One region of the Variovorax sp. GW821-FHT10B04 genome, then DNA from elsewhere that is predicted to be linked to it. Evidence: predicted binding sites of a transcription regulator. Region 1 holds the regulator's gene; each other region holds the start of a gene.

Region 1 (7,671 bases):
TGTTCACCGCCGTCGCGGGGCGGCTGTGGTGCGGCTATGCGTGCCCGCAGACGGTCTATACCGAGATCTTCCTGTGGATCGAGGAAAAGATCGAAGGCCAGCGCAGCGCACGCATCCGGCTCGACAAGGGCGCGATGTCCCTCGAAAAGTTGGTCAAGAAATGGTTCAAGCACCTGGTGTGGTTGTGCATTGCGCTGTGGACCGGCTTCACCTTCGTCGGCTACTTCACGCCGATCCGCGAGCTCGCCATGGCGTTTCTGCAGACGCAGATGGGCTCGTGGGAAGTGTTCTGGGCTTTCTTCTACGGCTTGGCGACCTATGGCAACGCGGGCTTCATGCGCGAGCAGGTTTGCAAGTACATGTGCCCCTATGCGCGCTTCCAGGGCGCGATGTTCGATCGCGACACGCTCGTCGTCAGCTACGACGCCGGCCGTGGCGAGGCGCGCGGTGCCCGCGGCAAACAGCACGACCGCAGCGGCCTGGGCGACTGCATCGACTGCACGCTGTGTGTGCAGGTCTGCCCGACCGGCATCGACATCCGCGAAGGCCAGCAGTACGAGTGCATCGGTTGCGGCCTTTGCGTGGACGCCTGCAACACCGTGATGGACAAGATGGCCTACCCGCGCGGCCTGATCCGCTATGCCACGCAGAACGGCATCGCCGCGCAGTGGTCGCCGCGCCAGGTGCTGGCGCGCGTGCTGCGTCCGCGCGTGCTCATCTATGCCAGCGTGCTGACGGCCCTGTGCATCGGTCTGCTGGCCAGCCTGGTCGTACGCACGCCGCTCAAGGTCGACGTGGTGCGGGACCGCGCATCGCTCTCGCGCATCGTCGAGGGCGGCATGCTGGAGAACGTGTACCGCCTGCAGGTGATGAATGCGACAGAGCGGCCGCAGCGCTACCGCATCTCGGTGCACGGCCTTGACGGTCTGACCGTCGCCGCCGGTGACCTGGCCGTGGTACAGCCGGCCGAATCGCGCTGGGTCGCGGTGCGGCTGCAATTGCCCTACGGCACCGCGCCGGCCGGCTCGCACACCGTGCACTTCGACGTGCAGGCGATCGATGGCGACGCCCGGGTGTCGGAGAAGGCCATCTTTCTCGTGCCTCGTTGAACTCGGAGAACAAGCCATGAACACCCTTGCATCGAACACGTCCACCGCCGCCGATACCGGCGAGGGCGTGCGACCCTGGTGGAAATTTCCCCTGGTCTGGATGGTGATCGCCGGCCCGGCCATCGTGGTGGTTGCCGGCTTCGCCACCCTCTGGCTGGCCATTCGCACACCCGACCCCGTGGTGGCTGACGACTACTACCGCCAGGGGCTGGAGATCAACAAGACGCTGGCCGCCGGCAAGACCTTGCTGCCCGCACAGACCGGCCGCAACCACGCGGCGACGCCGGGCAACGACCTGCCGTTGCTCCGGCGCTGAACCCCGACGCGGTGCCATGAAACGCCGAATCCGCCGCCTGGCCTGGATCCTCTGGCCTTCGTTCCTGCTGGCCTGCGTGGTCGAGATGCTGGTGTTCGCCTTGGTCGACCCGAGCGACGTGCATTGGCGCGGCGAACCGCTGCCGCTGTCGCGCCAGGGGCTCTACACGGCGAGCTTTTTTGTGTTCTGGGTGCTGGCGATGGGGTCGAGTGCGATGACGGCGTTGCTAGCTATGTCGCGGCGGGAGGTGAATGCGGTGGGAGGTGAGGGCGGGCTTCAGAGTGCTAAGGTTGATGACGGTTAGCTTGGCTACAGCTGCTTTAGACTGATCGCGGTCGTTCGCGGTTTGGGACTGGGGGACTGCTCTCGCCAAGAGCAGCAGTCGTCTCAGCTGGCCGGCGTGTCTACGGCCAGGTAGCGCTGTGCGGCCGCGTGGGGGACAGGTCTTCGATGACGGCACGCAGATGCGCAAAATGGGCGCAGCCCAGCCGCTGGACGTAGGCGCCATCCTCCGCAGTTGTTGTTCGCGGCGTCATGTCAGGCCTCAGTTCGGCCCGCCGACCTACCGGCCTGCGAACTGAGGCGTCAGGAGTTGGCTGCCTCGGTCTTACCATCGCAAGACGCCTGATCGCCCTCTTCAACCGAGCAGTTGCTGGGCCTTCTTGGTGGCACAGCTTTGGGATCAGCGGCGCAGGTCGCTAGCCCCTTTTTGCGTGGGCGCCACCTGTTGCCACAGTTCTACAAGTGCTAGTCGCAAGTCGCTAGTCAGAGACATGTGAGCCTGCACGCGGAGATATTGACGTTGCGATTCGACGTCATTCGCAACCCATGAAGCCTTCCTAGGTCGAACCCCACCAAGGGGCTTTGTTACGATTCGCTACCAGCGAACGAGCCTGCGGCAATCCGGTCTTGCGGCTCTGTTATCGCAGCAAGGTCCTCAAATGGCGGCGGCAAGAACAGACTACGGCGAGAACGAGCACAGCATCCTGTACGCAGAGACCTCCGGGTGCTGCCCGCTGTGCTCGAAGTCAATTCTTTTTCGCAAGCCGGGCTCAAGCAGGTTGAACAAAGGCTACGAAGTGGCTCATATCTACCCGCTGAATCCGACCCCGTCCCAAGTCACGGCTCTTATTGGCCGCGCCGTTCCTCAAGCTATCAATGCGCTCGAGAATGTCATTGCGCTTTGCCCCTCCTGCCACACGAAGTACGACAAGGACTTCAAGCTGGATGAGATGGACAAGCTTAGAAAAATCAAGGACGGCTTTCTCGTTGAGGCGCGCGCCAACGCAACGGTGGCCGACTACAAGATTCAGGAAGAGGTGTACGCAATCCTGGACAGCATTACTTCACTGAGCAGCATCGAGCTAGACATCCCTCCAGCTAGCTTCGACGCCACGACCGTGGACAAGAAGCTACGTACGGGGATGAGCCCTCTGCAAAGGCATGAGATCAAGACCAATGCCGTCACTTTCTATGTTCGCATCCGGGACCAGATCCGCATGTTGGAGCAGAGTGACCAAGTAGCCGTGCGCTTGCTGCAGAGCCAGATCAACACCTACTACTTGGCGATGCAGCAGCAAAACCCTGACAACAAGGACGCGGTCTTCAACTTCGTAGCGCAGTGGATCAGCGCTCGAACTGGCAGGCCACTTCTAGCCGCAAAGGTGCTGACGTCCTTCTTCGTCCAGAACTGTGAGGTCTTCGATGTTGGTCCCTAGCAAGTTCACACGACTTGAAGAGTCGACACTGTTCAAGATGCGGAAGGTCTTGATGGGCAAATCGCAGGGTGAGACCGTGCAGGACGTCTACCGCCGAACTCACGGCGTCTTTCAGGATGCGACGGAGTTCCTGCATGCGCTGGATGTGTTGTTCGTACTCGGCATGCTGACCATTGAAGTAGAGACAGGCTCGATTAGCTATGCTTAAAGAAATCCGCTGCGTTCACTTCAGTCATTCACCGATTAAATTCCGCCCTGGCTTGAACGTCATCCTTGGAGACGATGACGCCAAGAACTCCATTGGCAAATCCACGGTTCTCATGGTCATCGACTTCGTATTCGGAGGCTCGACCTTCGCAGAGAAGGACGATGCGGGGGCCATCCGTGAGCTTGGGCCGCATCGCTACGACTTTTCGTTCGAGTTCGGTTCCGAGCGGATGTGCTTTTCACGCGCGACCGATAGCCCTGACCTAGTGCATGAGTGCAATGAAGAGTATGAGGCACAGCGCGAGCTTGGAATCGACGAGTACAACAGGCTGCTGAAGCGCTTGTACGGGCTGGACGAGCTGGAGGGCACGTTCCGGTCCATCGTGAATCCGTTTTCGCGCATTTGGAAGAAAGGCGGGCTGAACCCAAGCCACCCGTTCGTGGGCGCAGACAAGGAACCAGTCGCGGCGGCCATCACCCGCCTGGTTGACCTATTTGGCCGCAGCCCTGATGTGGCACTAGAGCGCAAGACTTTGGACGGTCTGAAGAACCGCAAGAAGCTCATCAGCGACTCCATGACTGCGAGCATCATCCCGAAGATCACCAAGCCCCAGTACCTAGAGAACACCCGGTCAATCGAGTCCAACCAAGCTCAGATTGAGCAGTTGAAGAACGGGTTCAGCGGCGCCCTCAATGTCTATGAGTCGCTGTTCGACCAAGACTTGCAGAAGAAGCAGCAGCGCAAGCTTGAGCTTGGTAGCCATCGCATCGAACTTCAGACCAAGGTCCGCCGCCTTGAGCGGGAGATCTCGGGCATCACACCGCGCCTTGCGGCCAATATTGCGCTCGTCGCCGACTTCTTCCCGACGGTTGACGTGCAGCGCCTCGAACAGGTTGAGGCCTTCCACCAGAAAATTGGCAGCATCGTCAAGAAGGAATTGAAGGATGAGCTGGCTGCCACTGTCGAGGAAGAGCGCGCAGCAGCGTCTGAGCTGGCTCAAGTGGATGCTGCGATCCAGGCATCGCTGCAGTCGAAGGGCCTGCCTGACGACGTGTTCAATCGCGTTTTCGAACTGAAAGGCGCCGTCGACAAGGCAGCCGCCGAAAACTATCACTTCGAGAGCAAGGTCAACATCGACGCTGCTGTCAAAGGCTCAAACGATCGCCTAGAAGACATCTATGCAGGAATCTTCTTGGCCATCGAAAGCCAAGTGAACGGCAAGCTCAGGTCGTTCAACAAGGTGGTCTACGGCCCGTCGCGGGTCGCCTCAGAACTCCGCATTAGGAATGCTGGGTCTTATCTCTTCACCTCACCAGACGACACCGGCACTGGCAAGTCCTTCGCAGGCCTGGTGGGGTTTGACCTGGCGATGCTGTCGCTCACCAAGTTGCCGATGGCGCTTCACGACTCGGTCATCTACAAGAACATCGAGGTGCCAGCGACGGCGCGCATTTTGCGCATCCTGGCAGCCATGCAGTCGAAGCAGATTTTTCTGTCGTTCGATGAGGCGAAGAAGTTTGGGCCGGAAGTGGAGCAGCTGTTAAAGCGCTTCACAGTCTTGAAACTCGCTCACGACGACCTGCTGTACACCAAGGATTGGCGCACTCGAAAGTAGTCGCTTTTCGGGCGCTGGTTGGGTCTTCCGTTTGCCGAGCATCGCGTCGGCTGACGTGAGCATGTCGCACTGACTTAGCAGCGGCCGCTGGCTCGCCAAAAAGCCAGCGACTCCAGACAGCCTTCTGCTACCACCCGATCAATTTCGGCTTTGGGCACATTGCTGACAGCCCACACGGCAGAGCGATCGTCAGCGACCGCTGCAAAGCAGCGCATTAGCCCGCTCAGCCCACCCCCCTCAACAAGCCGGCGAATTCACAAGACGCCGCAGCGCCTCCGCATCCACGATCCGCACGTGTCTTTGCTGCACCTCCGCAATCCCGTCCTCGACGAACTTCGACAGCGTGCGGCTCACCGTCTCAAGCTTGAGCCCGAGATAACTGCCGATCTCTTCGCGCGTCATCCGCAGCACGAGTTCGGACGCCGAGAAGCCGCGCGCATGCAGGCGCTGCACCAGGTTCAGCAGGAAGGCCGCCAAGCGTTCCTCGGCACGCATGCTGCCCAGCAGCAGCATCACGCCATGCTCGCGCACGATCTCGCGGCTCATGATCTGGTGCACGTGGCGCTGCAGCGCCGTCACCTCGCGCGACAGCTCCTCGATGCGCTCGAACGGCATCACGCAGACTTCGGCGTCTTCGAGCGCGACGGCGTCGCAGGTGTGGCGGTCGTTCACGATGCCGTCCAGCCCGATGATCTCGCCCGCCATCTGGAAGCCGGTGACCTGGTCGCGGCCGTCCTCGGTCGTCACGCGGGTCTTGAAGACGCCCGTGCGGATCGCGAACAGCGACGTGAAGCGTTCGCCGTTGTGGAACAGCGCCTCGCGCCGCTTGACCTTGCGCCGGGTCGCGACGATCTCGTCGATGCGCTCGAGCTCCGAGGCGTTCAGCCCGACGGGCATGCACAGCTCGCGAAGGTTGCAGTTGGAACAGGCGATCTTGATGGTTTCGGGTGTCATGGCGCAGGCGGTGTCGGCCGGCCGCCTGTCTCGGCAGCGCGGTCGGTGTGAGTCCCTTTTGCCGGATTGTCGGCAGGCGGTCCCGCAGGCGGATTGATCCACGTCAAGGGAGAGGGCGGCCGTTGGCGGCACAGTGCCTGCATGCCGATTTCCGTCCTTGCCGATCCCGCTGCGCCCATGGCTGGCGCTTCTGGCACTTCTGCCGTTTCTGCTTCCACCGCCATCACCGCGACGCCGGTCCTGACGCCCGACACCCTGCGCCGCTTCGATGTGGCCGGGCCACGCTACACGTCCTATCCGACGGCGGACCGCTTCGTCGAGGCCTTTGGCGCCGACGACTACGGGCAGGCGCTGCGGCAGCGCGCGGCCGGCGCACGCGGCGGTGCGATGCCGCTGTCGTTGTACGTCCACATCCCGTTCTGCGAATCGCTCTGCTATTTCTGCGCCTGCAACAAGATCGTGACGCGGCACCACGAGCGCGCCGACGAGTACCTCGACCACCTGGAGCGCGAGATCGCACTGCAGGTGGCACAGCTTGGCCGAGGCGCCGTCGTCAGCCAGCTGCACCTGGGCGGCGGCACGCCGACCTTTCTCGACGACGCTGCACTGCGGCGCTTGATGGCCATGCTGCGCGCGGCCTTCACGCTGGTGCCGGGCGGCGAGTACGCGGTCGAGGTCGACCCGCGCACCATCGACCAGAAGCGGCTCGCCGAACTGGCGTCGCTGGGCTTCAACCGGCTCAGCTTCGGTGTGCAGGACTTCGACCCGGCCGTGCAGAAGGCGGTGCACCGCATCCAGCCCGCGCAGCAGGTGTTCGACCTGGTCGCCGCCGCGCGCCGGCTCGGCTTCGGCTCGCTCAACGTCGACCTGATCTACGGCCTGCCGCGGCAGAACGCCGCGTCCTTCGACCAGACGCTGGCGCAGATCTGCACGCTGCGCCCCGATCGCATCGCGCTCTATGCCTATGCGCACCTGCCCGAGCGCTTCAAGCCGCAGCGGCGCATCCATGGCGACGAGCTGCCCGACGCGGCGACGAAGATCGAGATGCTGTCGCGCTCGATCGCGGCGCTCACGGCGGCCGGCTATGTCTACATCGGCATGGACCATTTCGCGCTGCCCGACGACCCGCTCGCGATCGCCAAGCGCCAAGGACGGCTGCACCGCAACTTCCAGGGCTACAGCACGCAGCCGGACTGCGACCTGGTGGCGCTCGGCGTGTCGGCGATCGGCCGTGTCGGTGCGACCTACAGCCAGAACGCGAAGACGCTGGAGGAGTACTACGACCTGATCGGCCAGGGCCGCCTGCCGGTGGTGCGCGGCCTGGCGCTGTCGCGCGACGACGTGCTGCGGCGCTCGGTGATCATGGCGCTGATGTGCCAGGGCCGGGTCGACTTCGAGTCGATCGAACTCGCGCACCTGATCGATTTCCGGCGCTACTTCGAAGCCGAGCTGGCGGCACTCGCACCGCTGGAGGCGACGGGCCTGGTCGTGCTGGATGCGCGCGGCGTGCAGGTCACTGCCACCGGCTGGTTCTTCGTGCGCGGCATCGCGATGGTGTTTGACCGCTACCTGCAGGCCGATCGCAACCGCACGCGCTTCTCGCGAATCATCTAGGGCGCGCGATGCAGACCGCGCTGGCCGGCACCGCACTGCTGATGGGCCTGGCCGGCGGCCCGCACTGCGTCGCGATGTGCGGCGCGGCCTGCGCGGGCGCAGTGCGGCTCGCACGTGCGCGTCTGCCCGGCGGCGGC
Region 2 (7,671 bases), on a different contig from region 1:
TGCCGTCGGCCACCTCCTCGACGCGCCCGATGGCATCGGTGCGGGCGCCGAGCGCCAGCGCATCGAGCCGGCCGCGTGCCTGGTCGAGCCAGGCGTCGGCCTGCAGGTCAGGTGCCGTCATGGGCCACCTCGGTCTGGATGCGTTGCAGGTCGGCGCGCCAGCTGTTGCTGACGACCAGGTGGGCGCCATGCAGCTCGATGCCGGCGACCAGCGCCGCGTCGGTGCGGAAGGCGAGATCCGGTGTCGCACCGAAGGCCTCCGCCAGGCGCGCCTGCAGGCGGCGCTGGTCGTCGGGCGTGAGCGGCGACGCGCTGATGACCTCGAGCGCCGTGCCGGACGCGGCCAGCGTGCGGCGCTGGGGCTCGGGCAGACCGTGGATCTGCGCGACCAGCCGGTCGATGAAGACCGCCTGCACCGCCGCGCCGCCCAGTGGCGCGCACAGCCGCGTGGCGATGTCGACGGCAAGCCGGGCCGCACGCTCGCGCCAGGCGTCGTCGGCCGCTGCCTTCTGCTTGTCGATGGCCGCCAGCGCGTCCGCCGCGACCGTGGCTGCCGCCTTCGTCGCGGCTTCCATTGCGGCGGCGCGGGCACGATCGGCCGCGGTGTGCGCCTCTGCCAGGATCGCCTCGCGCTCCTGCGCAAAGCCGGCCCGCGTGCGTTCGATCTCGGCGAGCGCGGCCGCAGCCTGGGCGCGCTGGGCATCGGCGTCGGCCAGCGTCTGCTGCGCCACCGCATTGCGCTGGGCGATCATGGCCGCCACGGGTTTCCAGAAGAAGTGCCCGAGCAGCCAGACCAGCACCAGCACGTTGACCGCCTGGAAGGCGAGGGTCCACCAGTCGATGGTCATGTCACTGGCACCACGTGAAGCGATGAGCGCGGGGGCTTCATGTCAGAGCCGCCCGGCCGCCCGAAGGCACTGGCGCCCCCCTCGGGGGGCAGCGATACGCGAAGCGATGAGCGTGGGGGCTTCATTTCAGCAGCGGGTTCGCGAACAGCAGCAGCAGCGCGATCACCAGGCAATAGATCGCCATGGTCTCGATCATCGCGAGCCCGACGAACAGCGTGCGCGAGATGGTGTTCGCCGCCTCGGGCTGGCGCGCGATGGCGTCCATCGCGGCGGCCACGGCGCGGCCTTCCGCCAGGGCCGGGCCGATGGCCCCGAACGAGACCGCGAGCGCGGCCGAGACGATGCTGATGAATGCCAGCCAGTTCATGGAGGAGTCCTTGGGGTGGAAGGTGAAGGTGTGGAGGGGGGCGCTGCCGTGGCTTCGTCGCTGACGGCGCTGGCGATGAAGACCATCGCCAGCACCGCGAAGATGTAGGCCTGCACGGCGCCGGTCAGCAGGTCGAGCGCCATCAGCGGAATCGGCACCAGCAGGCCGGCCAGCGAGCCGACGATGCCGATCACGAACACGCCGCTCATCACGTTGCCGAACAGGCGCACCAGCAGCGAGAAGGCGCGCGTGAGGCTCTCGATGAAGTTCAGCGGAATCATCACCGGGCTCGGCGATGCGAAGGTCCGGAGGTAGCCGCGCAGTCCGACCGCCCGCACGCCGAACCCGATGATCGCGAGGAAGACCAGCAGGGCCAGCGCGGCATCGGTTTCGAGGTGCGCGGTCGGCGGTTCGACGCCCGGTACCAGCGACGACCAGTTGGCCAGGAAGATGTAGACGAACAGCGTGCCGATGAAGGCGCGGTAGGGCCCGGGCTCGACCCGCATCGTGTCGCGGATCTGGCTGTCGAGCACCTCGACGAGCATTTCGCAGGCGGCCTGCGTGGCCGAGGGCTGCAGTTTCAGCCGGCGCCGCAGCAGGACCGCGCCGGCGACCAGCACCGCCATGAGCACCCAGGTGACGACCACGCTGGCACCAATGGGCACCGGGCCGACGTGGAACAGCGCGACGCTGTCGAGCGGGGACTTCATGGGGTGCGCTCCGGCTCGCTCGTCGCGGTGTGTTCGTCGCGTACCTGGCGCATCACGAAGAAGCGTGCGATGAAGATGCCCAGCGCCGTCATCAGCAGCGGCATCGCGCCTTCGAAGCTCACGCCCACCAGCACGGCGGCCAGCAGCGCGAAGCGCCCGACCATCCATGCGATCGACGTGGCCACGTGCGACCCGCCGCCGAAGCGCCTTGCGTTCCACCAGAGCAATCGAAAGTACAGCGCGCCGAGCGCCATGCCGCCCGCCAGGTATGCGGCCAGCAGCAGGCCGATCGCCCATGCGGAGTCGGCGGGGAAGACGGGCAGCATCATGCGGATTTCATCCATTTCCAGCCCGACCAGCAGCCGATGCCGAGACCGGCCAGCAGCAGCGGCGCGGTGCAGAAGATGCCCGAGCCGAACCTGCCGTCGAGCCAGCGGCCGAGGAACAGTCCGAGCATCGCGGGCGTCACGATCATCCAGCCGAGCACGCCGATCTGCGCCAGCCGGCGCGCGACCGAAGGCTCGCCCTCGGCCACCGACGCGCGATGGCGTTCGCTGCGCAACCGGGTCTCGCGCAGCAGCGGGTCGTCCTCGTCGGGCTGCTGCGTCATTGGAAGTTCCCGGTGCCGACCGGCCCGTGCGGACGCAGGTGCCGCATCAGCTGGCGCACCGCATTCAGCTGCAGGCGGGCGCTTTCGACATGTTCGATGCGCTGGGCGTCGATGTCGGTACGAAAGCGCTGCAGCACGTCCTGGTCCAGTGTGGCGAGGTCGTCGCCGCAGACGGCTTCGCGCGTGGCGATGGCTATGGACTGGCCGCCCAGCACCGTGAGCACGCCACGGCGAACGGCGCAATAGCGTGGCTTGCCGTCGGCCGCCACCCAGCGCACCACCGACACGGCCAGGCTGGTGAGGAAGTCGGCATGGCCCGGCATCACACCGAAGCTCCCGCTGGCGTCTTCGGCGCGCAGCGAGCGCACCCGGTCGTCGTCGACCACGACGCTCAGCGGTGTCGTGATGCGCAGCCTCATGGTGTTGCCGCCGCAGCGGTCGCGCCGGCGCCGGCCGCCGTCGCACGGGCCGCGGCTTCCTTTTGCCGCGCCTCGTCCAGCGTGCCGACCATGTAGAGCGAGCTCTCGGCCCAGCCGTCGGCTTCGCCGTCCAGGATGCCGCGCACGCCGGCCAGCGTGTCGGCCAGGGCGACGCTGCGCCCCGGTGTGCCCGTGAAGGCCTCGGTCACGGTGAAGGGCTGGGTCAGAAAGCGCTGCAGCCGCCGTGCGCGCTGCACCGTCAGCCGGTCGTCGGCGCCCAGCTCCTCGACGCCGAGCAGCGAGATGATGTCCTGCAGGTCCTTGAAGCGGGCGAGCGCCTCGCGGGCCCGCTCCGCCAGCCGGTAGTGCGCCTCGCCGACAACCAGCGGATCGAGCAGCACCGACGACGACGCGAGCGGATCGATGGCCGGATAGAAGCCCTGCGCCGCCGCTTCGCGCGACAGCATCACGATGCTGTCCATGTGGCTCGAGAGGGTGGTCACCGCCGGATCGGTGAAGTCGTCGGCCGGCACGTAGACCGCCTGGATCGCGGTGACCGATGCGCCCGCGACCGAGGCGATGCGTTCCTGCAGCGCGGCGACCTCGGTGGCCAGCGTGGGCTGGTAGCCGACCCGCGACGGCAGGCGGCCGAGCAGGCTCGACACCTCGCTGCCGGCCTGCACGAAGCGGAACACGTTGTCCATCAGCAGCAGCACGTTCTGGTGCTTGCCGTCGCGGAAGTGCTCCGCGATGGTCAGCGCCGTGAGGGGTACGCGCCAGCGCGCACCCGGCGGCTCGTTCATCTGGCCGTAGACCAGCACCGTGCGCGGCAGCACGCCCGAGCCGCGCATGTCGTTGAGCAGTTCGTGGCCTTCGCGCGAGCGTTCGCCGACCCCGGCGAAGACCGAGATGCCCTGATACTTCTCGACCATGGCGTGGATGAGCTCCATCACCAGCACGGTCTTGCCGACCCCGGCGCCGCCGAACATCGCCGCCTTGCCGCCCTGCGCCAGCGGCGTCAGCAGGTCGATCACCTTGATGCCGGTTTCGAACACCTCGGTGCTCGACGTGCCCTGGTCCAGCGCCGGCGGCAGCCCATGGATGCCGCGGCGCGGCGTGTCGGCCGGCAATGCCGCGCCGCGGTCGCGCACGTTGCCGACCACGTCGAGCAGCCGGCCCAGCACCGCGTCGCCGACCGGGATCGCGATCGACTCGCCGGTGGCGCGCACCGCCGTGTGGCGGGCCAGCCCGGCCGTGGCCTGCAGCGCGATCGTGCGCACGGTGGTGGTGTCGAGATGGCCGTGCACCTCGAGCAGCAGCGCCTCGGGCCGGTCCCACAGCACCTCGATGGCGGTGTGGATCGGCGGCAGCGACGCGCCCTCGAAGCGCACGTCGACCACCGCGCCGCGCACGGCCACGACGCTGCCGGGGAGCGCTGTCACGAGAGGTGTCCTGGATGCATCGGTCGATCATCGGGCGGCCCGATGGCGCAGGCTTGATCTGCGTCAACCCACGGGCCGGGAGCGATGGCGCGGCGCCGATGCGGGGTCGCAGAATGGGCCGATGTCCAAACCCGACCTCAGCGCCGTCAAGGCCCATCTCATCGGCGGAGGCATTGCCTCGCTGGCCGCCGCCGCCATCCTCATCCGTGACGGCGACCTGCTCGGCCGCAACATCACCATCTACGAAGAGCTCGACCGATTGGGCGGCAGCCTCGACGGCGCGGGCGACGCGCGCAACGGCTACATGGTGCGCGGCGGCCGGATGATCGAGAGCAAGTACCTGTGCACCTACGACCTGTTCTCGTCGGTGCCGACGCTCGACGGCAAGCAGACGGTCACGCAGGAGATCTTCGAGTGGAACGAGATCATCAAGACCGGCTCGAAGTCGCGGCTGGTGCGCGCGGGCCACAAGATCGACGCGCCCGAATTCGGCCTGAGCGAGAAGCACATCCTCACCATCGAGAAGCTGGCGATCGAGCCCGAAGCGCTGTTCGGCGACAGCCGCATCTCGGATCACTTCGACGATGCCTTCTTCCGCACCAACTTCTGGTTCATGTGGTGCACGACCTTCGCGTTCCAGCCATGGCACAGCGCAGTCGAGCTCAAGCGCTACCTGCTGCGCTTCACCCACATGGTGGCCGGCTTCAACGAGCTGCGCGGGATCATGCGCACGGTCTACAACCAGTACGACTCGCTGGTGCTGCCGCTGCGCAAGTGGCTGGACGAGCGCGGCGTGGTCTTCGAACTCGGCACGCGCGTGACCGACGTGGTGTTCATGCCGCGGGGCGACAGGACCGCGGTCACGGCCATCGACGTGCAGAAGGCAGGGCAGGGCGCACGCATCGAGGTCGCCCCGCAGGACGTCGTGATCGCGACGCTCGGCTCGATGACCGAGGGCGCGTCGATCGGCGGCATGGACGCGGCGCCGACGCTCAACGACAAGCGCGAGGGCGGTGCCTGGACGCTGTGGGAGACGATCGCCGCCGGCCGCCCCGAACTCGGTCGGCCGCAGGCCTTCACCGAGCATGTCGACGAGTCGAAGTGGGTGTCCTTCACCACGACGCTGGGCGACCCGGCGCTGTTCACGCTGGTGCGCGACTTCACGGGCAACGTGCCGGGTGAAGGCGGGCTCATCACCTTCACCGATTCGAACTGGCTCATGTCGATCGTGCTGCCGCACCAGCCGCACTTCATCGGCCAGCCGGCGGACGTGCAGGTCTTCTGGGGCTACGGCCTTGCGATGGACAAGCCCGGCAACTTCGTGGCGAAGCCGATGGCCGAATGCACCGGCCGCGAGCTGATGACGGAGCTGCTCGGGCACCTGGGCGCGGGCGATCGCACCGACGTCATCCTGGCGCAATCGATCTGCCTGCCGTGCCTCATGCCCTTCATCACCAGCCAGTTCCTGCGCCGCACGCGAGGCGACCGGCCGGCGGTGCACCCGGAAGGCCACCTCAACTTCGCGGTCATCGGGCAGTTCTGCGAGCAGCCGGACGACGTGGTGTTCACGGTGGAGTATTCGATCCGCTCGGCGATGACGGCGGTCTATGGACTGCTCGGCATCGACCGGCAGCCGCCCGCGGTGTTCAAGGGCCAGTTCGACCCGCGCAATCTCTACAAGGCCTTCCGCGCGTTGCACGACATCGGCTGAGCGGGACGGCTGCGGAGGGCATCGTCCTTTTCCTTGATCCGCGTCAAGCGTCCGGCGGGGCCGGCTTCCACACTGGAAGCCTTCACTGGAGTCTGACCATGCCCGCTTCGATCGCCGCGCCCGCCCAGCCCGGAATCCCCGCCGAATTCACGCTGCTCGACGCCTGGTGGCGCGCGGCCAACTACCTGTCCGTCGGCCAGGTCTACCTGATGGACAACCCGCTGCTGCGGGAGCCGCTGGCGCTTGCGCACATCAAGCCGCGGCTGCTGGGGCACTGGGGAACCACGCCCGGCCTGAACTTCATCTATGCCCACATGAACCGCGTCATCAAGGCGCGCGGTGTCGATGCGATCTTCATCGCCGGCCCGGGCCATGGCGGCCCTGGCGTGGTGGCGAACACCTGGCTCGAGGGCACCTACAGCGAGGTCTATCCGAACGTGCCGCAGGATGCCGAAGGCATCCAGAAGCTGTTCAAGCAGTTCTCGTTTCCCGGCGGCATTCCGAGCCATGTGTCGCCCGAGACGCCGGGTTCGATCCATGAAGGCGGCGAACTCGGCTATTCGCTGCTGCATGCGCACGGTGCGGTGTTCGACAACCCCGACCTGGTCGCCTGCTGCGTGATCGGCGACGGCGAGGCCGAGACCGGTGCGCTGGCGGCGAGCTGGCATTCGAACAAGTTCCTGAACCCGGCGCGCGATGGCGCGGTGCTGCCGATCCTGCATCTCAACGGCTACAAGATCGCCGGGCCGACGGTGCTCGCGCGCATCGGCGACGAGCAGCTGACGCAACTGCTGCGCGGCAACGGCTACGAGCCGCATTTCGTCTCGGGCCATGAGCCCGGCGCGATGCATCAGGCGATGGCGGCGGCGCTCGACAGCGCCTTCGACGTGATCCATGCGATCCAGCTCGAAGCGCGGCTGGACGGCTTCGGCAAGCGGCACCGCTGGCCGATGATCGTGCTGCGCTCGCCCAAGGGCTGGACCGGCCCCGGCGTGGTCGATGGCGTGCAGGTCGAAGGCACCTTCCGCGCGCACCAGGTGCCGCTGACCGGCTTTGCCGACAACCCGGCGCACATCGCGCTGCTCGAATCGTGGATGCGCAGCTACCGGCCGGAGGAGCTCTTCGATGCGGACGGACGCCTGCGTGCCGACATCGCCGCACAGGCGCCGGAGCCCGCGCGCCGCATGAGCGCCAATCCGCATGCCAACGGCGGCCTGCTGCTGAAGGACCTGCGGTTGCCCGACTACCGCGACTATGCCGTCGCGGTCGCCGCACCGGGCAGAACGCTGGCCGAGGCGACCCGCGTGACGGGCTCGTTCCTGCGCGACGTGATGCGCCTGAACGAGCCGGCGCAGAACTTCCGCGTCTTCGGGCCGGACGAGACGGTGTCGAACCGGCTGGGCGCGTTGTTCGACGTGACCACCCGCACCTCCACCGCCGAGATCGAGCCGGGCGACGACCACGTGGGCGCCGATGGCCGGGTGATGGAAGTGCTCAGCGAGCATCTGTGCCAGGGCTGGCTCGAAGGCTACCTGCTGACCGGGCGGCACGGCTTCTTCTCGTG
Region 3 (7,671 bases), on a different contig from region 1:
CGGCGCGGCCTGCGGCGAGATGCTCAACTCGGCCAACATGAGCTTCGCACTGTGCCCGCTGCTGAGCGACGGCGCGATCGAGGCGCTGCTCACGGCCGGCTCCGACGAGCTCAAGGCGGTGTATCTCGAGAAACTGGTGAGCGGCCAGTGGACCGGCACCATGAACCTCACCGAGCCGCAGGCCGGCAGCGACCTCGCGCTGGTGCGCAGCCGCGCCGAGCCACAGCCCGACGGCACGTACAAGGTCTTCGGCACGAAGATCTTCATCACCTACGGCGAACACGACATGGCCGAGAACATCGTGCACCTCGTGCTGGCACGGGTGACCGGCGCGCCTGAGGGCGTGAAGGGCATCAGCCTGTTCGTGGTACCGAAGTTCATGGTCGAGAAGGACGGCTCGCTCGGCGCGCGCAACGACGTGCACTGCGTGAGCATCGAGCACAAGATGGGCATCAAGGCCTCGCCGACCGCGGTGCTGCAGTACGGCGATCACGGTGGCGCCGTCGGCTATCTCGTCGGCCAGGAGAACCGCGGCCTCGAGTACATGTTCATCATGATGAACTCGGCCCGCTATGCGGTGGGCATGCAGGGTATCGCGATCGCCGAACGGGCCTACCAGCATGCCGTGGCCTATGCCAAGGACCGCGTGCAGAGCCGCCCGGTCGACGGCTCGATGAACACCAGCGCGCCGATCATCCATCACCCCGACGTCAAGCGCATGCTGATGACGATGCGCGCCTACACCGAAGGCTGCCGCGCCATGGCCAGCGTGGCGGCAGCCGCCTACGACGCCGCGCACCACCATCCGGATGCCGATGCGCGCAAGCAGAACGCGGCCTTCTACGAATTCATGGTGCCGCTGGTCAAGGGTTACAGCACCGAGATGAGCCTCGAAGTGACGTCGCTCGGCGTGCAGGTGCACGGCGGCATGGGCTTCATCGAGGAAACCGGCGCGGCGCAGTACTACCGCGACGCGAAGATCCTCACGATCTACGAAGGCACGACCGCGATCCAGGCCAACGACCTGGTCGGCCGCAAGACCGCGCGCGACGGCGGCCAGACCGCCAAGGCCATCGCCGCGCAGATCGAGACGACCGAAGCCGAACTCGCGAAGCTCGACAGCCCCGCCGCGGCTGCGGTGCACAAGCGGCTGAAGGCGGCGCGCGAAGCCTTCCTCGACGTCGTCGACTTCGTCGCCGGCCAGACCAAGGCATCGCCGAACGCGGTGTTCGCGGGCAGCGTGCCCTACCTGATGCTGGCCGGCAATCTGGTGGCGGGCTGGCAGCTCGCGCGCTCGCTGATCGTGGCGCAGGAACTGGCGTCGCGCAGCTTCGACACCGACTTCATGCTGGCCAAGGTCGCGACCGCACGCTTCTACGCCGAGCACATCCTGAACAAGGCGCCCGGCATCCGCGACAGCATCGTCGACGGCGCCGACAGCGTCACGGCACTCGCGCTCGACGCGTTCTGAATCTCGACAACAACACTCCCCGAGGCAAATCCATGTCCAAGCTTCCTCCCGTGCTCGCGAACCTGCCGCTGCCGATCATCGGCTCGCCGCTGTTCATCATCAGCAACCCGCAACTGGTGATCGCCCAGTGCAAGGCCGGCGTCGTCGGCTCCATGCCGGCGCTCAACGCGCGCCCTGCGGCGCAGCTCGAAGACTGGCTCGCCGAGATCACGGAGGAGCTGGCCGCCTACAACAAGGCCAACCCGGACAAGCCGGCTGCGCCCTTCGCCATCAACCAGATCGTGCACAAGAGCAATGACCGGCTCGACCACGACATGGAGATGGTCGTGAAGTACAAGGTGCCGATCGTCATCACCTCGCTGGGCGCGCGCACCGACGTCAACGACGCCGTGCACAGCTACGGCGGCGTGACGCTGCACGACATCATCAGCAACACCTTCGCGAAGAAGGCGATCGAGAAGGGCGCCGACGGCCTGATCGCGGTGGCGGCCGGCGCCGGCGGCCATGCCGGCGTGAAGAGCCCGTTCGCGCTGATCCAGGAAATCCGCCAGTGGTTCGACGGCCCGGTGGCGCTGTCGGGCTCGATCGCCAGCGGCGCGGCCGTGCTGGCGGCGCAGGCGATGGGCGCCGACTTCGCGTACATCGGCACCGCCTTCATCGCGACCGAAGAGGCGCGTGCCAGCCAGGCGTACAAGCAGGCGATCGTCGACGGCAATTCCGACGACATCGTCTACTCGAACCTGTTCACCGGCGTGCACGGCAACTACCTGGCGCCGAGCATCGTCGCCGCCGGCATGGACCCGGCGAACCTGCCCGAAGGCGACCTGAAGACGATGAACTTCGGTACCGGCGATGGCGCCAAGGCCAAGGCGTGGAAGGACATCTGGGGCTCGGGCCAGGGCATCGGCGCGATCACCGAGGTGACGACGACGGCGGCCTTCGTCGACAAGCTCAAGCGCGAATACAAGGCGGCTCGCGAGCGGCTGGCGCTCTGATTCGAGACGCCGATCTGGCGGTGCGGCATGCGCTGCCCGCCAGTCCAGGCCTCCCCAGGTCCACGATGCCGTTCGGTGCCGTGGACCTTTTTCGTGGTGCCTTGATTTGACGCAATCGAAGTGAAGGCGATGGACACTTTGTCCATCGTCAAGGCTCGTGGTTTTCCCTATCATTGCGAATATTCAGTAAATACTGAAAATTCGGGAATGAAAGATGAAGCCCTCCACGTCGTCGAATGCCGCCCTGCGATCGCTGGCCCGTCCGGGCGTCGGCAGCCGTGTGCTGGGCGCGGCCGCGCTGCTCTGGATTCCGCAGGCTGCGCTGCTGGCCGTGGCTGTGCAACGGCTGGGGCAGGGCGGCGGACTGCCCGATGCCATCGGGCCGGCGGCGGGTGTGCTGCTGCTCGGCCTGCTGCGCGCAGCGGCTGAGCGCTGGGGTACGCGCAAGGTCTTCGCGCAGGCCCGCGAAGGGCTGTCGGCACTGCGTGCGCAGGCCGCCGCGTCGCTCGCGGCGCGGTCGCCGCTGGACCGCGGCCGCCCCGCATCGGGCCAGGCCGCCAGCGTGATCGCCGAACAGGCCGAGGCCATCGTGCCTTATCTCGTGCGCTACGCACCGACCCGCTGGCGCGCGATGGCGGTGCCGCTGGTCATCCTGCCGGTGGTGGCCTGGTTCTCGTGGGTGGCGGCGCTGGTGCTGCTGGTCGCGGCACCGTTGATTCCGGTGTTCATGGCGATCGTCGGCTGGCGCGCCAAGGCGGCGAGCGAAGCGCAGATGGTCGAGATGGGGGGCATGAACGCCTTCCTGCTCGACCGGCTGCGCGGCCTGGCCACGCTGCGCGCATTGGGCGCGGTCGACGCCACGGCCGAGCGGCTCGGCGATGCGGCGCAGTCGCTGCGCCGGCGCACGATGGCCGTGCTGCGCATCGCGTTCCTGTCGTCCGCCGTGCTGGAACTGTTCTCTGCGCTGGGCGTGGCGATGGTGGCCGCTTACGTGGGCTTCCATCTGCTGGGCACGCTGCCGTTCGGCGCCTGGGGCCATCGGTTGTCGCTGGGCGAGGGGTTGTTCGTGCTGCTCCTCGCACCGGCCTTCTTCGAGCCGCTGCGCGAGCTGTCGGCCGTGTGGCACGACCGCGCGTCGGGCGAGGCTGCACTCGAAGCGCTCGCCAGCCTGGCGCAGGGCGGAGAACCGTTGCCTGGCGCAGCGGCCGATGCAGCGGCCGACGCAGTGGCCGTGCAGCAGCCCGAAGCGCCGCCCGCGATCCGCATCCGTGGGCTGCACTTCGCGCATGCCGGCGAGCCTGCGCTGTTCGATGGCGCGCAGTTCGACGTCGCTGCCGGGGAGCATGTCGCGCTGATGGGGCCGAGCGGCTGCGGCAAGACCGCGCTGCTGAGCCTGATCGCCGGCCTGAGCGCAGCCGGGCAGGGCGAGATCGCGATCGGCGGCGCGCCGCTGACCGACGCCAGCGTGCGCGGCCTGCGCCAGCGCATCGGCTGGATGGGCCAGCGTCCGCACGTCTTTGCCGGCTCGGTGCTGGCCAACGTCGCACTCGGCCGGCCCGGCATCGACGCCGCGGCCGTGCAGCAAGCCGTGCGCTTCGCGGCGCTCGACGGCGTGGCGCAGGCAAGGCCCGGCATCGCGCTGGGCGAGGGCGCGGCCGGCCTGTCCGGCGGCGAGGCGGTACGGCTTGCGCTGGCGCGCGCCGCAGCGCAGGCCGATGCCGACCTGCTGCTGGTCGACGAGCCGACGGCCCACCTCGACGCGGAGACCGCTGCACGCGTGAGCGACGCGCTGCTCGCGCTCGCACGCGGCAAGACGCTGATCGTGGCGACCCATGACCCGGTGCTCGCGGCGCGCATGGACCGCGTGATCCGCCTGGATGCCGCACCGACCTCATCGGCCGGATCGACCGGCCTCGCTGCCTCGCTCGGCGACGCCAGGGAGGCCGCATGAACACCGTTCGCTCATCTTCTGCCGCGCGGCGCCGCTGGCGCGATCTGCAACCGCTGCTGCGGCCCTTCCTGGCCACGCAACCGCGCCGGCTGGCGCTCGGCGCGGCGATGGCGGCGCTGACCGTGCTCATGGGCATGGCGCTGCTCGGCCTGTCGGGCTGGTTCATCACCGCGACCGCGCTGGCCGGACTGCAGGCCGCCACGGCGCTCGGCTTCGACGTGTTCATGCCTTCGGCCGGCATCCGGCTGCTGGCGATGGGCCGCACGCTGTCGCGCTACGGCGAACGGCTGGTCACGCACGACGCCACCTTCGCTGCGCTGGCCGACCTGCGCACCCGCCTGTTCCGCGGCTGGGCGCGGCCCGATGCGGCGCGCCAATTGCTGGCACGGCCGGCTCGCCTGCTGTTCCGGCTCACGGCCGACATCGACGCGCTCGAATCGCTGTACCTGCGCATGCTGGTGCCGGCTGGCGCCGCCCTGGGTGCGGCGCTGTTCGCCGGCCTGGTGCTCGGGTTCATGAATGCCTGGGCCGGCGCATTGCTGGCGCTGTGGCTGGTTGGCGCAGGCTGGGGCATCGCGTTGATGGCGGCACAGCGCGCCGCGCCGGCCGCGGTGAAGCGCGGCCAGGCGATCGAGACGCTGCGGGCCCGCGCGGTCGACCTCGTGTCGGGCCAGACCGAGCTGGTCATGGCCGGACGGATCGACGCCCAGCGCGAAGCGCTCGCCGTGGCCGACCGGCATCTCGCACGCGCCGACCTTGCACTGAACCGTCTCGAGGCCGACACCGGTGCGGCCTATGGCGTCGCCGGCACGCTGACGCTGGTCGCCGTGCTGCTCGCGGTCGCGGCCTTGGCGGGCCGAGGCGCGATCGGTGCGCCGGCGGCTGCGCTCGCGCTGCTGGTGTCGCTCACGGCCGTCGAGCCCTTTGCCGCACTGCGCCGCGGCGCGCTCGATGCGGGCCGCACCTGGCTGGCCGCGCGCCGGCTCGCACCCCGTCTGGCGGCGGAAGACGCCGCACCATCGTTGCCGGTGGCCGCGAACGACGCTTCGGTGCTGCGCCTCGTCGACGTCGTCGCGACCCATCCGGGCAGCCGTGCGCCGGCGTTGCACGGCGTGTCGCTGCTGGTCGAATCCGGCGAGCGCGTGGCGCTGGTCGGCCCGAGCGGTGCCGGCAAGTCGACGCTGTTGGCCGTGATCGCCGGTGAACTCGCGCCGCGCACAGGCCGGTCGAGCGTGCCGCCGCTGAGCCTGCTCACGCAGCGCACCGAGCTGTTCCAGGACAGCCTGCGCGACAACCTGCGGCTGGCCGACCCGACAGCAGACGACGCACGGCTCTGGCGCGTGCTGGAGGACGCGGGTCTCGCATCGGACGTGCGCGCGCTCGGCGCGGCTCTCGACACGCCGCTCGGCGAAGGTGGGCTGGGCCTGTCGGGCGGCCAGTCGCGCCGGCTCGCACTGGCGCGTCTGCTGTTGCGCGACACGCCGCTGTGGGTGCTGGACGAGCCGACCGAAGCGCTCGACGCCGCCATCGCCGCCGACGTGCTGCAGCGGCTCGACAGCCACACCGCCGGCCGCACGTTGCTGATCGCCACCCACCTGCGCCGCGAGGCCGCGCTGGCCGATCGCCTGGTCTGCCTGCAGCAGGGCCGCGTCGTCGCCGACCTGCGGCGCGGCACGCCGGCCTTCGACGCCGCACTGAACACGCTGCGGCCCGACTGAGCCGCCGCCCCAAGAACACTCAAGGAAAGGAAGTCCCCCCATGGACCTCGACATCGTTGCACTCTCGCGATTGCAGTTCGCGCTCACCGCGCTCTACCACTTCCTCTTCGTCCCGTTGACGATCGGCCTGGCCGTGATCCTCGCGATCATGGAGACGGTCTACGTCATGACGGGCCGCACCGTCTGGCGCGACATGACGAAGTTCTGGGGCGTGCTCTTCGGCATCAACTTCGCGATGGGCGTCGCCACCGGCATCGTGATGGAGTTCCAGTTCGGCATGAACTGGAGCTACTACAGCCACTACGTCGGCGACATCTTCGGCGCGCCGCTGGCCATCGAAGGGCTGATGGCCTTCTTTCTCGAAGCCACCTTCGTCGGCCTGTTCTTCTTCGGCTGGGACAAGCTCAGCAAGGTCGGCCATCTGGTGACGACCTGGGCGGTTGCGATCGGCTCCAACCTGTCGGCGCTGTGGATCCTGATCGCCAACGGCTGGATGCAGAACCCGGTCGGCTCGGCCTTCAATCCACAGACCATGCGCATGGAAGTGACCGACTTCGCCGCCGTGCTGACCAACCCGGTCGCGCAGGCCAAGTTCGTGCACACGGTGTCGGCCGGCTACACGGTGGCGGCGATCTTCGTGCTCGGCGTGTCGGCGTACTACGTGCTGCGCGGGCGGCACCTGCAACTGGCCAAGCGCTCGATGACCGTGGCCGCATCGTTCGGCCTGGCCGCGACGCTGTCGGTGGTCGTGCTCGGCGACGAGAGCGGCTACCTGTCGACCGAGCACCAGAAGATGAAGCTCGCCTCGATCGAGGCGATGTGGAAGACCGAGCCCGCGCCGGCTGCCTTCACCGCCTTCGGCTTCCCTGACCAGGCCGCGCGCGAGACGCACTTCGCGGTGCACATCCCGGCCGTGATGGGCCTGATCGGCACGCGTTCGCTGGACACCGAGATCCCCGGCATCGAAGACCTGGTCAAGCTGGCCGAACAGCGCATCCGCGAAGGCATCCAGGCCTACGACGCGCTGCAGACGATCCGTGCGGCGGGCAGCAGTGCGGCCGTGCCGGTCGAAGCGAAGGCGACCTTCGAGAACAACGGCCACGCGCTGGGCTATGCCTTGCTGTTGAAGCGCTACATCGACGATCCGCGCCAGGCGACGCCCGAGCTGATCGAGCGCGCCGCGCTGGACACGATCCCGGCGGTGGCGCCGCTCTACTGGTCGTTCCGGATCATGGTCGCGCTGGGCATGTTCTTCATCCTGCTGACGGGCACCTTCTTCGTGCTGTCGGTGCGGCGCAAGCTCGATGCGCATCCGTGGCTGTTGAAGGTGGCGCTGTGGGCGATCCCGCTGCCGTGGGTCGCGGCCGAGGCCGGCTGGATCGTGGCCGAGGTCGGCCGCCAGCCCTGGGTGATCGAAGGTGTGCTGCCGACGGCCGTTGCCGTGTCGAGCCTCGGCGCGACCACGCTGCTGATCACGATCGCCGGCTTCGTGCTGATCTACACGGTGCTGATCGTCATCGAGGCGAAGCTGATGCT
Region 4 (7,671 bases), on a different contig from region 1:
AAGGGGTACATGCCGGTGCTGCGCATCAGCGCGTCGATGCGGCGCCGGCGCTCCGCCGCACCGTGGCCGAACAGGCGGCCGAAGAACTGCAGGTTCTCCTCCACCGACAGCGTCGGGTACAGGTTGCGGCCGAGTCCCTGCGGCATGTAGGCGATGTGCGGGCAGACGGCATCGCGATGCCGCCGGTCCGCCATGTCGCCGCCGAGCACCTCGACCCGGCCGGCCTGCACCACGCGTGCGCCCGCCAGCAACGACAGCAGGCTGGACTTGCCGACGCCGTCCGGCCCGATCAGGCCGACCCTGCAGCCCGCGGGGATGACCAGGTCGATGCTGTCGAGCGCCACATTGGCGCCATAGCGCTGCTGCACGCTCGCCACGCGCGCGACGGCCGAACTCGGGCTCACGTCCACATTCACTCGGGCACCCTGGCTGCCAGCGTGGCCGGCCAGGCGGCCTGCGGATCGGTCCGCAGCCAGGCGACACCGGGCAGCCCGGTCTTCACCTGCCGCAGGTACTTGCGCAGCAGCTCGCGGTCGATCTGCGCCTTGACCCGGAACATCAGTTTCTGCCGCTCGCTCGCGGTCTCCACCGTCTTCGGCGTGAACTGCGCGGTGCTGGCGACGAAGGACACGCGCGCCGGGATCACGTAGGCCGGCGCGGCGTCGAGGATCACGCGCACCTCGCTGCCCAGCGCGACCTTGCCGACGGCCGTCTCGGGCAGGAAGAAGGTCATGTAGACATCGGCCAGGTCGACCAGGTTGAGCACCTTGCCGCCGGCCCCCAGCACCTCGCCCGGCTGAGCGATGCGGTATTGCACGCGGCCGTCGCGCGGCGCCTTGAGCTGGGTGTCGCCCAGGTCGGCATCGACGCGCGCGACCGTGGCCACGCCCGCCGTGAGCGACGACTCCGCACCGGTGACCTGCGCGCGCGCCGCGTCGACGCCGGCCTGGGCGGCCGTGACCTGTGCGCGTGCGGCGTCGAGCGCGGCCTGCACGCTGCGCACGCGTGCGCTGTCGTCGTCCAGCTCCTGCACCGATGCCGCGCCCTCGGCCGACAGCGTCTGCGAACGGGCCAGCCGCCGCCGCGCGGCATCGAGTTCGCTTTCGCGCTGGGCCACCACCGCCTGCGCCGCCGCCCGGTCGCTCTCGCGCACGGCGACCTGGGCGCGCGCCGTGGTGACGGCGTTGCGCGCCTGCTCGCGGTGGGCGCTGGCCTCGTCGCGCTGGGCCTGCAGCATGTCGACCTGCATGCGCGCAAGCACCTGCCCGGCCTGCACGAAATCGCCCTCGTTCACCAGGATCTCCTGCACGCGCCCGCCGAGCCGGGTGGCGACGTCGATCTCGGTCGCCTCGATGCGGCCATTGCCGCTGGCGAAGCCCTCGCCCGGGCCGGTCGGCTTGAAGCGCGCCCACGCCAGGTAGCCGGCGCCGACGACGGCCGCCGCGATCACGGCGGGGACGAGGATTTTCTTGATGGAGAGGCTCATGGGGTCCGCGTGGATTCGGTGGAAGACAGGGCCTGCGTGCCGCCGCCGAGTGCGGCGTACAGGCCGACGCGGGCGGAAAGCAATGCCCGGCGCGTCTGCACCAGTTGCTGCTCGGCCGACAGCAGGTCGCGTTGCGCGTCGAGCACCTCGAGGAACGCGGCCGCGCCGTTGTCGTAGCGCAGCTTGGCCAGCCGTGCGCGCTCGGCCTGGGCAGCACGGGCCTCCTGCTGGACGCGCACCTGTTCGGCCAGCCGCTGCCGGGCCGACAACGCATCGGCCACTTCGCGGAAAGCGGTCTGCACGGCCTTCTCGTAGCTGGCCACCGCGAGCTCGCGGCGGATTTCCGCCAGATCGAGTGCCGCACGATTGCGGCCCGCATCGAACAGCGGCAGCGACACGCTGGGCACGAAGGTCCAGGCGCGGCTACCGCCGGCGAACAGGCCGTCGAGCTCTGCGCTCGCGCTGCCCAGGCTGCCGGTCAGCATCACGCGTGGAAAGAAGGCGGCACGCGCGGCGCCGATGCTGGCGTGTGCGGCCTTCAACTGGTGCTCGGCCGCGACGATGTCGGGGCGGGCGCTCAACAGGTCGGAAGGCAGGCCGGCGCGCAGTTCGGGCATCACGGCCGCGTCGTCGCGCAACGGTGGCGGCAGCACGGGCAGGCCCGCATCGGTGCCGACCAGCAAGGCCAGCGCATGCGCCTGCGCGGCGCGGGCCTGCATCAACTGCACCTGCAGCGAGCGCGCCTGCGTCAGCAGCGTTTCGACCTGCAGCAGGTCGAGGCGCGACGTTGCGCCGACCTGCTCGCGGCGCCGGAAGATCCGGAACGATTCCTGCCGGCTGGCCACCGTCTGCTGCGCGATGGCGAGGCGCTCGTCCAGCTCGCGCAACGCGAGGTAGGCGTCGGCCACCTGTGCGACCAGCTGCACCGTGGCGGCCCTCCGCGCTTCTTCCGAGGCGAGGTAGTTCTCCAGTGCCGCGTCCTTGAGGCTGCGGACGCGGCCCCAGAAGTCCAGCTCCCAGGACGACAGGCCGACGCCGACCTCGTAGTCGCCGCCGACCACGGTGTGCCCGGTAACGTTGAGGTCGCCAGGGACGCGTGAGCGCGCGCCGCTCGCGCTGAGGCCGATGGTGGGCAGCAGGTCGGCGCGCTGGATGCCATAGGCCGCACGCGCCTCGTCGGCATGCAGGACCATCAGGCGCAGGTCGCGGTTGTGGTCGAGCGCGAGCGCGATCAGCGCCTGCAGTTGCGGATCGGCGAAATAGTCGCGCCAGGCGGTCGATGCGGCCGAGCCGGCACCATCGGGCGCCGCCTCGTCGGTGGCGCCGTATGCGGCGGGCACCGGCAGCGCCGGTGCCACGTAGGCCGGCGCCATGCTGGCGCAGCCCGCCATGGCAAGCGCCAGCACGAGCGCCGATGCCGATCCGATGGCCGCACCGGATGTCGAGGCGCGCATCATTTCTCCAGCACGTAGCACCCCGGCGCCGCGCCCAGAACGGGGAAGCCCTTGCCGGCAGCGCCCATGGACGGTGGCCGCGCCAACGCGGCGGAACGCGCCTGCAGCCAGGCATGCCAGGCCGGCCACCAGGAGCCCTCGACCGTCGGCGCCGCGGCCCGCCATGCGTCCGGCGCGACGGCGGCTCCGCCGGCCGGCCGGTCGTCCACCTGGTAGGAGCGATGGGGATGGCCAGGCTCGCTCACGATGCCCGCGTTGTGGCCGCCGCTGGTCAACACGAAGCGGATGTCCGACACCAGCTCGTGATGCAGCTTGTAGACCGAATGCCAAGGCGCGACATGGTCGGTGACGGTGCCGACCATGAAGACCGGCAGCACGATGTCGCTCAGCGCGATCGGACGGCCGTCCACGAGATAGCGGCCTTCGGCGAGGTCGTTGCCCAGGAACAGCCTGCGCAGGTACTGCGAATGCATCCGCGCCGGCATGCGCGTCGCGTCGGCGTTCCATGCCATGAGGTCGTTCATCGGTGCCCGTTCGCCGAGCAGGTACGCATGGACGACGCGCGACCAGATCAGCTCGTCGGGCCGAAGCATGGCGAAGGCGCCGGCCATCTGTGCGCCGCTCAGATAGCCGGCGCGTGCCATCTCGGCCTCGAGCACGCTGACCTGGGCCTCGTCGATGAACAGCCCCAGCTCGCCGGGTTCGGTGAAGTCGGTCTGCGCGGCGAGCAGCGTCATCGATGCGAGCCGCGTGTCGCCGTCGCGCGCCATGGCGGCCGCTGCGATGGCCAGGAGCGTGCCGCCCAGGCAATAGCCCGCGGCATGCACCTGGCGCTTCGGGACGATCGCGTTCACTGCCGCGAGGGCGGCGAAGACGCCGAGCTGGAGGTAGTCGTCCATGCCCAGGTCGCGGTCGCCCTCGTCCGGGTTCTTCCACGAGATGCAGAACACGGTGTGGCCCTGCGCCACCAGGTAGCCGATCAGCGAGTTCTGCGGCGACAGGTCGAGGATGTAGTACTTCATGATCCAGGCCGGCACGATCAGCACGGGCTCGGGATGCACCTTGTCCGTGGTCGGCTCGTACTGGATCAGCTCGATCAGGCGATTGCGCAGCACCACCTTGCCGGGCGTGAGCGCCACGTCCTTCCCGGGGACGAAGGCCTGCGTTCCCGGCGGCGCGGCGCCGGCCGCCGCCTGCTGCAGGTCTTCCAGCGCGTTGCGCATGCCGCGCGCGAGGTTGGCGCCGCCCTGCGCGGCGGTGCGCGACAGCACCACCGGATTGGTCGCGAACTGGTTGACCGGCGACAGCATGTCGAGCCACTGGCGAGCGCCGAACGAGACCAGCTCCGCGTGATGCTTCTCGACGCCCCAGACGCCGTGCGCAGCCGCGTCCCACCAACGCTCGCTCGATGTGAACGCCTGCTGCATGAGGTTGAAGGGCCACAGCGACCATTCCGGCGCCGCGAAGCGCGGATCGGCCGAATGCGCCGAGGCGCCCGCCGCCGCACCGACGCCGGCCGCAGCCCACTGAAGCGCGTCATCCGTGGCGAGAGCGGCGAGGTCCAGCATCTTGCCGGGCGATGCGGCCAGATGCAGCGCCCAGTCGGCCGCGGCGAGAAAGGCAGAAGCGCCGGAGAGCGCGGACGTCGCTTGCGCCATCGCCGCGTGCAACGGCGGGTCGATGCGTTCCGCGGCACCGGGCAGGGAGGGAGTCGTCGAAGCAGTCGGCATGGCGGCGTGGAGGTCAGGGTTGCGGAGGCGACCTGCGGGCGGACAGGGCCGCACGGTGGAGCGTCGCTCGCGGGTGCCGAAGCAATGTAAGAAGCGCCACCCGCCAGGCGCTTGATGCAGATCAACCCATTCGGCATCGGCGCCGCTCGGCGCACCGGCAACGGCATCGGCCAACGGCTTGACGCACGTCAAGGCCACGGCCCGGTCGGCCTTCACATACTGGCCGCATCCCTCACATCAAGGAATGCACATGTACCAGCGAATTCTTGTGCCGGTCGACGGCAGCACGACATCGAATCGCGGCCTGCAGGAGGCCATCCGCCTCGCGGCGCTGACCGGCGGCCGGATCCGCCTGCTCCACGTGGTCGACGAACTGTCCTTCGCGCTCGCGATGAACGGCTACGTCGGCTATGCCGGCAACTGGATGGAAGACCTGCAGAAGGATGGCGCGCGCGTCCTGGCCGACGCGCTGGCCGAAGTGACGGCGGCCGGCATCGCGGTCGACACCGTGCAGCACGACAACTTCGAGGGCTCGGTGCATGAAGTGATCACGGCCGAGGCCATCGACTGGCCCGCCGATCTGATCGTGCTGGGCACGCACGGCCGGCGCGGCGTCGGCCGGCTGGTGCTGGGCAGCAGCGCCGAGAACGTGCTGCGCTACGCCACGGTGCCGGTGCTGCTGGTGCGCGCGCCGGAAGCGGCCAAGGCCGCAGCGAGCGCCGCCGTCGACGAAGCCGCCGCACCGCTGCGCGTGAGCCTGCCCACCGGCGCGCTGTCGATCGAATGACCCTCGACACCAGGAGCACGCCATGCAGACCATGAAAGCCGCCGTCGTCCATACCTTCGGCCAACCGCTGCAGATCGAGGAGGTTCCGGTCCCCGAGGTTCAGCCCGGGCAGGTCCTGGTCAAGGTGATCGCCTCGGGCGTGTGCCACACCGACCTGCATGCCGCCGACGGCGACTGGCCGGTCAAGCCCAGCCTGCCCTTCATCCCGGGCCATGAGGGCGTGGGCTACGTCGCAGCGGTCGGTGCGGGCGTTCGGCTCGTGAAGGAAGGCGACCGCGTCGGCGTGCCCTGGCTGCACACCGCCTGCGGCCATTGCGAGCACTGCATCACCGGCTGGGAGACGCTGTGCGACGGCCAGCAGATGACCGGCTACACCGTGAACGGCGGCTACGCCGAATACGTGCTGGCCGACCCCGGCTACGTCGGCCAGTTGCCGGACAACGTCGGCTTCTCGGAGATCGCGCCGGTGCTGTGCGCGGGCGTGACGGTCTACAAGGGCCTGAAGGTGCTCGACTGCAAGCCCGGCGACTGGGTCGCCATATCGGGCATCGGCGGGCTCGGCCACCTGGCCGTGCAGTACGCGCGGGCCATGGGCTTCCATGTGATCGCCGTGGACATCGACGACACCAAGCTCGCGCTCGCCACCCGGCTCGGCGCCGAGATGGTGATCAACGCGGCGCGACAGGACCCGGTGCTGGAAGTGCAGCGCAGCCTGCGCGGCGCGCACGGCGTGCTGGTGACCGCCGTGTCGCGTCCGGCGTTCGCGCAGGCGCTGGGCATGCTGCACAAGCGCGGCACGATGTCGCTGGTCGGCCTGCCGCCGGGCGACTTCGCACTGCCGATCTTCGACGTGGTGCTCAACGCCAAGACCGTGCGCGGCTCGATCGTCGGCACGCGCAAGGACCTGCAGGAGGCGCTGGCCTTCGCCGGCGAAGGCAAGGTGCACACGATCTATGCGGAAGACCGCATCGACAACATCAACGCCGTGCTCGACCGCATGCGCCAGGGCGCGATCGAAGGCCGCATCGTGATGCGCATGACCGACGACGCGCTGTAGCCGGCAGGTGCCGGACGCCCGGGACGGGCCGCTCCGGGCCACTCCGGGCCACTCATCGTCACAATCGTCTCGAGCTGCGGCTAACATGCCGCAGTGACTTCTCCTACCCATCTCGCCGTTCTGGACGACGAAGCAGACATCACGCTGCTGCTGGCCAACTACCTCCAGATGCATGGTTTCCGGGTCAGCCAGCTGCATTCGGGCCGCGCGCTCATGGACCTGATGGCGCGCGACGCGCCGGCGCTGGTGCTGCTCGACCTCGGGCTGCCTGGCGAGGACGGCTTCGAGATCGCACGCAAGCTGCGCGAGCACTGGCATTGCGGGCTGATCATCGTGACCGGCCGCGGCGATGCGGTCGACAAGGTGGTCGGCCTGGAGGTCGGTGCCGACGACTACGTGACCAAGCCTTTCGAATTGCGCGAACTGCTGGCACGCGTGAAGGCGGTGCTGCGCCGGACCGCGCCGCCGTCCGCCACGACCGGCCCGGCGCCATCGCAGCCGCCCGGCGCCGTCGCACCCACGCGGCTGCGTTTCGAAGGCTGGCTGCTCGACACCGGCGCGCGGCGGCTGCTCGACGCGAACGGCCATGAAGTGGCGCTGACCACCGGCGAATTCGACCTGCTCTGCGTGCTGGCCGAATGTCCCGGCCGGGTGCTGTCGCGCGACTTCCTGCTCGAGCGCACGCGTGGCCGCGATGCCGGCCCGTTCGACCGGACGATCGACGTGCAGGTCGGCCGGCTGCGCCGCAAGCTCGAGGCCGGCACGGACGCCCAGGCGCTGATCAAGTCGGTCCGCGGCGCCGGCTACCTGTTCGCACCGCGCGTCGAGGCGGCCTGATGGAACGCATCCCGCTCGGGCCGGGCTTCGACGACGGCAAGGTCTTTCGGTCGGTCTTCGCGGCCTACCCGGACGCGCTGCTGTTGGTCGACCAGCAAGGGTTGATCGTGCTGGCCAACCCGGCCGCGCTCGACCTGCTCGGCTACACCGGCGACGAACTGATCGGGCTCGACGTCGAACAGCTGGTGCCCGACGCCGTGCGCCCGCGCCATGCGACCTACCGCCACGGCTACGCCAAGGCGCCGCGCGCGCGCCCGATGGGCCGGCAACTCGACCTCACGGCCAGGCGGCGCGACGGCAGCGAAGTGATGGTCGAGATC

What was found. The regulator FNR, encoded in region 1, switches genes on or off when oxygen is low (the NO sensors DNR and NnrR bind a similar motif). The targets are predictions, from matches to a motif close to TTGATNNNNATCAA.
Region 2: the regulator FNR is predicted to act here: its motif matches at 4,450-4,463, upstream of AC07PZ_RS17225 (oleate hydratase).
Region 3: the regulator FNR is predicted to act here: its motif matches at 2,568-2,581, upstream of cydD (thiol reductant ABC exporter subunit CydD).
Region 4: the regulator FNR is predicted to act here: its motif matches at 4,782-4,795, upstream of AC07PZ_RS13005 (PHA/PHB synthase family protein).

Annotation. Positions count from the first base shown of each region.
Region 1 covers NZ_JBWKNQ010000012.1:100,390-108,060, forward strand. Annotated here, with positions in the region: gene ccoG (cytochrome c oxidase accessory protein CcoG) at 1-1,109, shown strand, start outside; gene AC07PZ_RS25125 (FixH family protein) at 1,126-1,425, shown strand; gene AC07PZ_RS25130 (hypothetical protein) at 1,442-1,729, shown strand; gene AC07PZ_RS25135 (ABC-three component system protein) at 2,367-3,143, shown strand; gene AC07PZ_RS25140 (ABC-three component system middle component 7) at 3,196-3,351, shown strand; gene AC07PZ_RS25145 (DUF2326 domain-containing protein) at 3,344-4,966, shown strand; gene fnr (fumarate/nitrate reduction transcriptional regulator Fnr) at 5,204-5,920, opposite strand; gene hemN (oxygen-independent coproporphyrinogen III oxidase) at 6,098-7,534, shown strand; gene AC07PZ_RS25160 (sulfite exporter TauE/SafE family protein) at 7,543-7,671, shown strand, end outside.
Region 2 covers NZ_JBWKNQ010000006.1:209,498-217,168, forward strand. Annotated here, with positions in the region: partial or broken gene AC07PZ_RS17185 (F0F1 ATP synthase subunit alpha) at 1-121, opposite strand, end outside; gene AC07PZ_RS17190 (F0F1 ATP synthase subunit delta) at 108-848, opposite strand; gene AC07PZ_RS17195 (F0F1 ATP synthase subunit C) at 970-1,215, opposite strand; gene AC07PZ_RS17200 (F0F1 ATP synthase subunit A) at 1,212-1,925, opposite strand; gene AC07PZ_RS17205 (N-ATPase subunit AtpR) at 1,922-2,254, opposite strand; gene AC07PZ_RS17210 (AtpZ/AtpI family protein) at 2,251-2,535, opposite strand; gene AC07PZ_RS17215 (F0F1 ATP synthase subunit epsilon) at 2,532-2,954, opposite strand; gene atpD (F0F1 ATP synthase subunit beta) at 2,951-4,396, opposite strand; gene AC07PZ_RS17225 (oleate hydratase) at 4,518-6,107, shown strand; gene AC07PZ_RS17230 (phosphoketolase family protein) at 6,206-7,671, shown strand, end outside.
Region 3 covers NZ_JBWKNQ010000013.1:128,584-136,254, reverse strand. Annotated here, with positions in the region: gene AC07PZ_RS26325 (acyl-CoA dehydrogenase) at 1-1,471, shown strand, start outside; gene AC07PZ_RS26320 (NAD(P)H-dependent flavin oxidoreductase) at 1,504-2,466, shown strand; gene cydD (thiol reductant ABC exporter subunit CydD) at 2,681-4,417, shown strand; gene AC07PZ_RS26310 (amino acid ABC transporter ATP-binding/permease protein) at 4,414-6,135, shown strand; gene AC07PZ_RS26305 (cytochrome ubiquinol oxidase subunit I) at 6,176-7,671, shown strand, end outside.
Region 4 covers NZ_JBWKNQ010000004.1:402,591-410,261, forward strand. Annotated here, with positions in the region: gene rbbA (ribosome-associated ATPase/putative transporter RbbA) at 1-410, opposite strand, end outside; gene AC07PZ_RS12995 (HlyD family secretion protein) at 413-1,486, opposite strand; gene AC07PZ_RS13000 (efflux transporter outer membrane subunit) at 1,483-2,940, opposite strand; gene AC07PZ_RS13005 (PHA/PHB synthase family protein) at 2,940-4,670, opposite strand; gene AC07PZ_RS13010 (universal stress protein) at 4,921-5,457, shown strand; gene adhP (alcohol dehydrogenase AdhP) at 5,480-6,514, shown strand; gene AC07PZ_RS13020 (response regulator) at 6,608-7,351, shown strand; gene AC07PZ_RS13025 (PAS domain S-box protein) at 7,351-7,671, shown strand, end outside.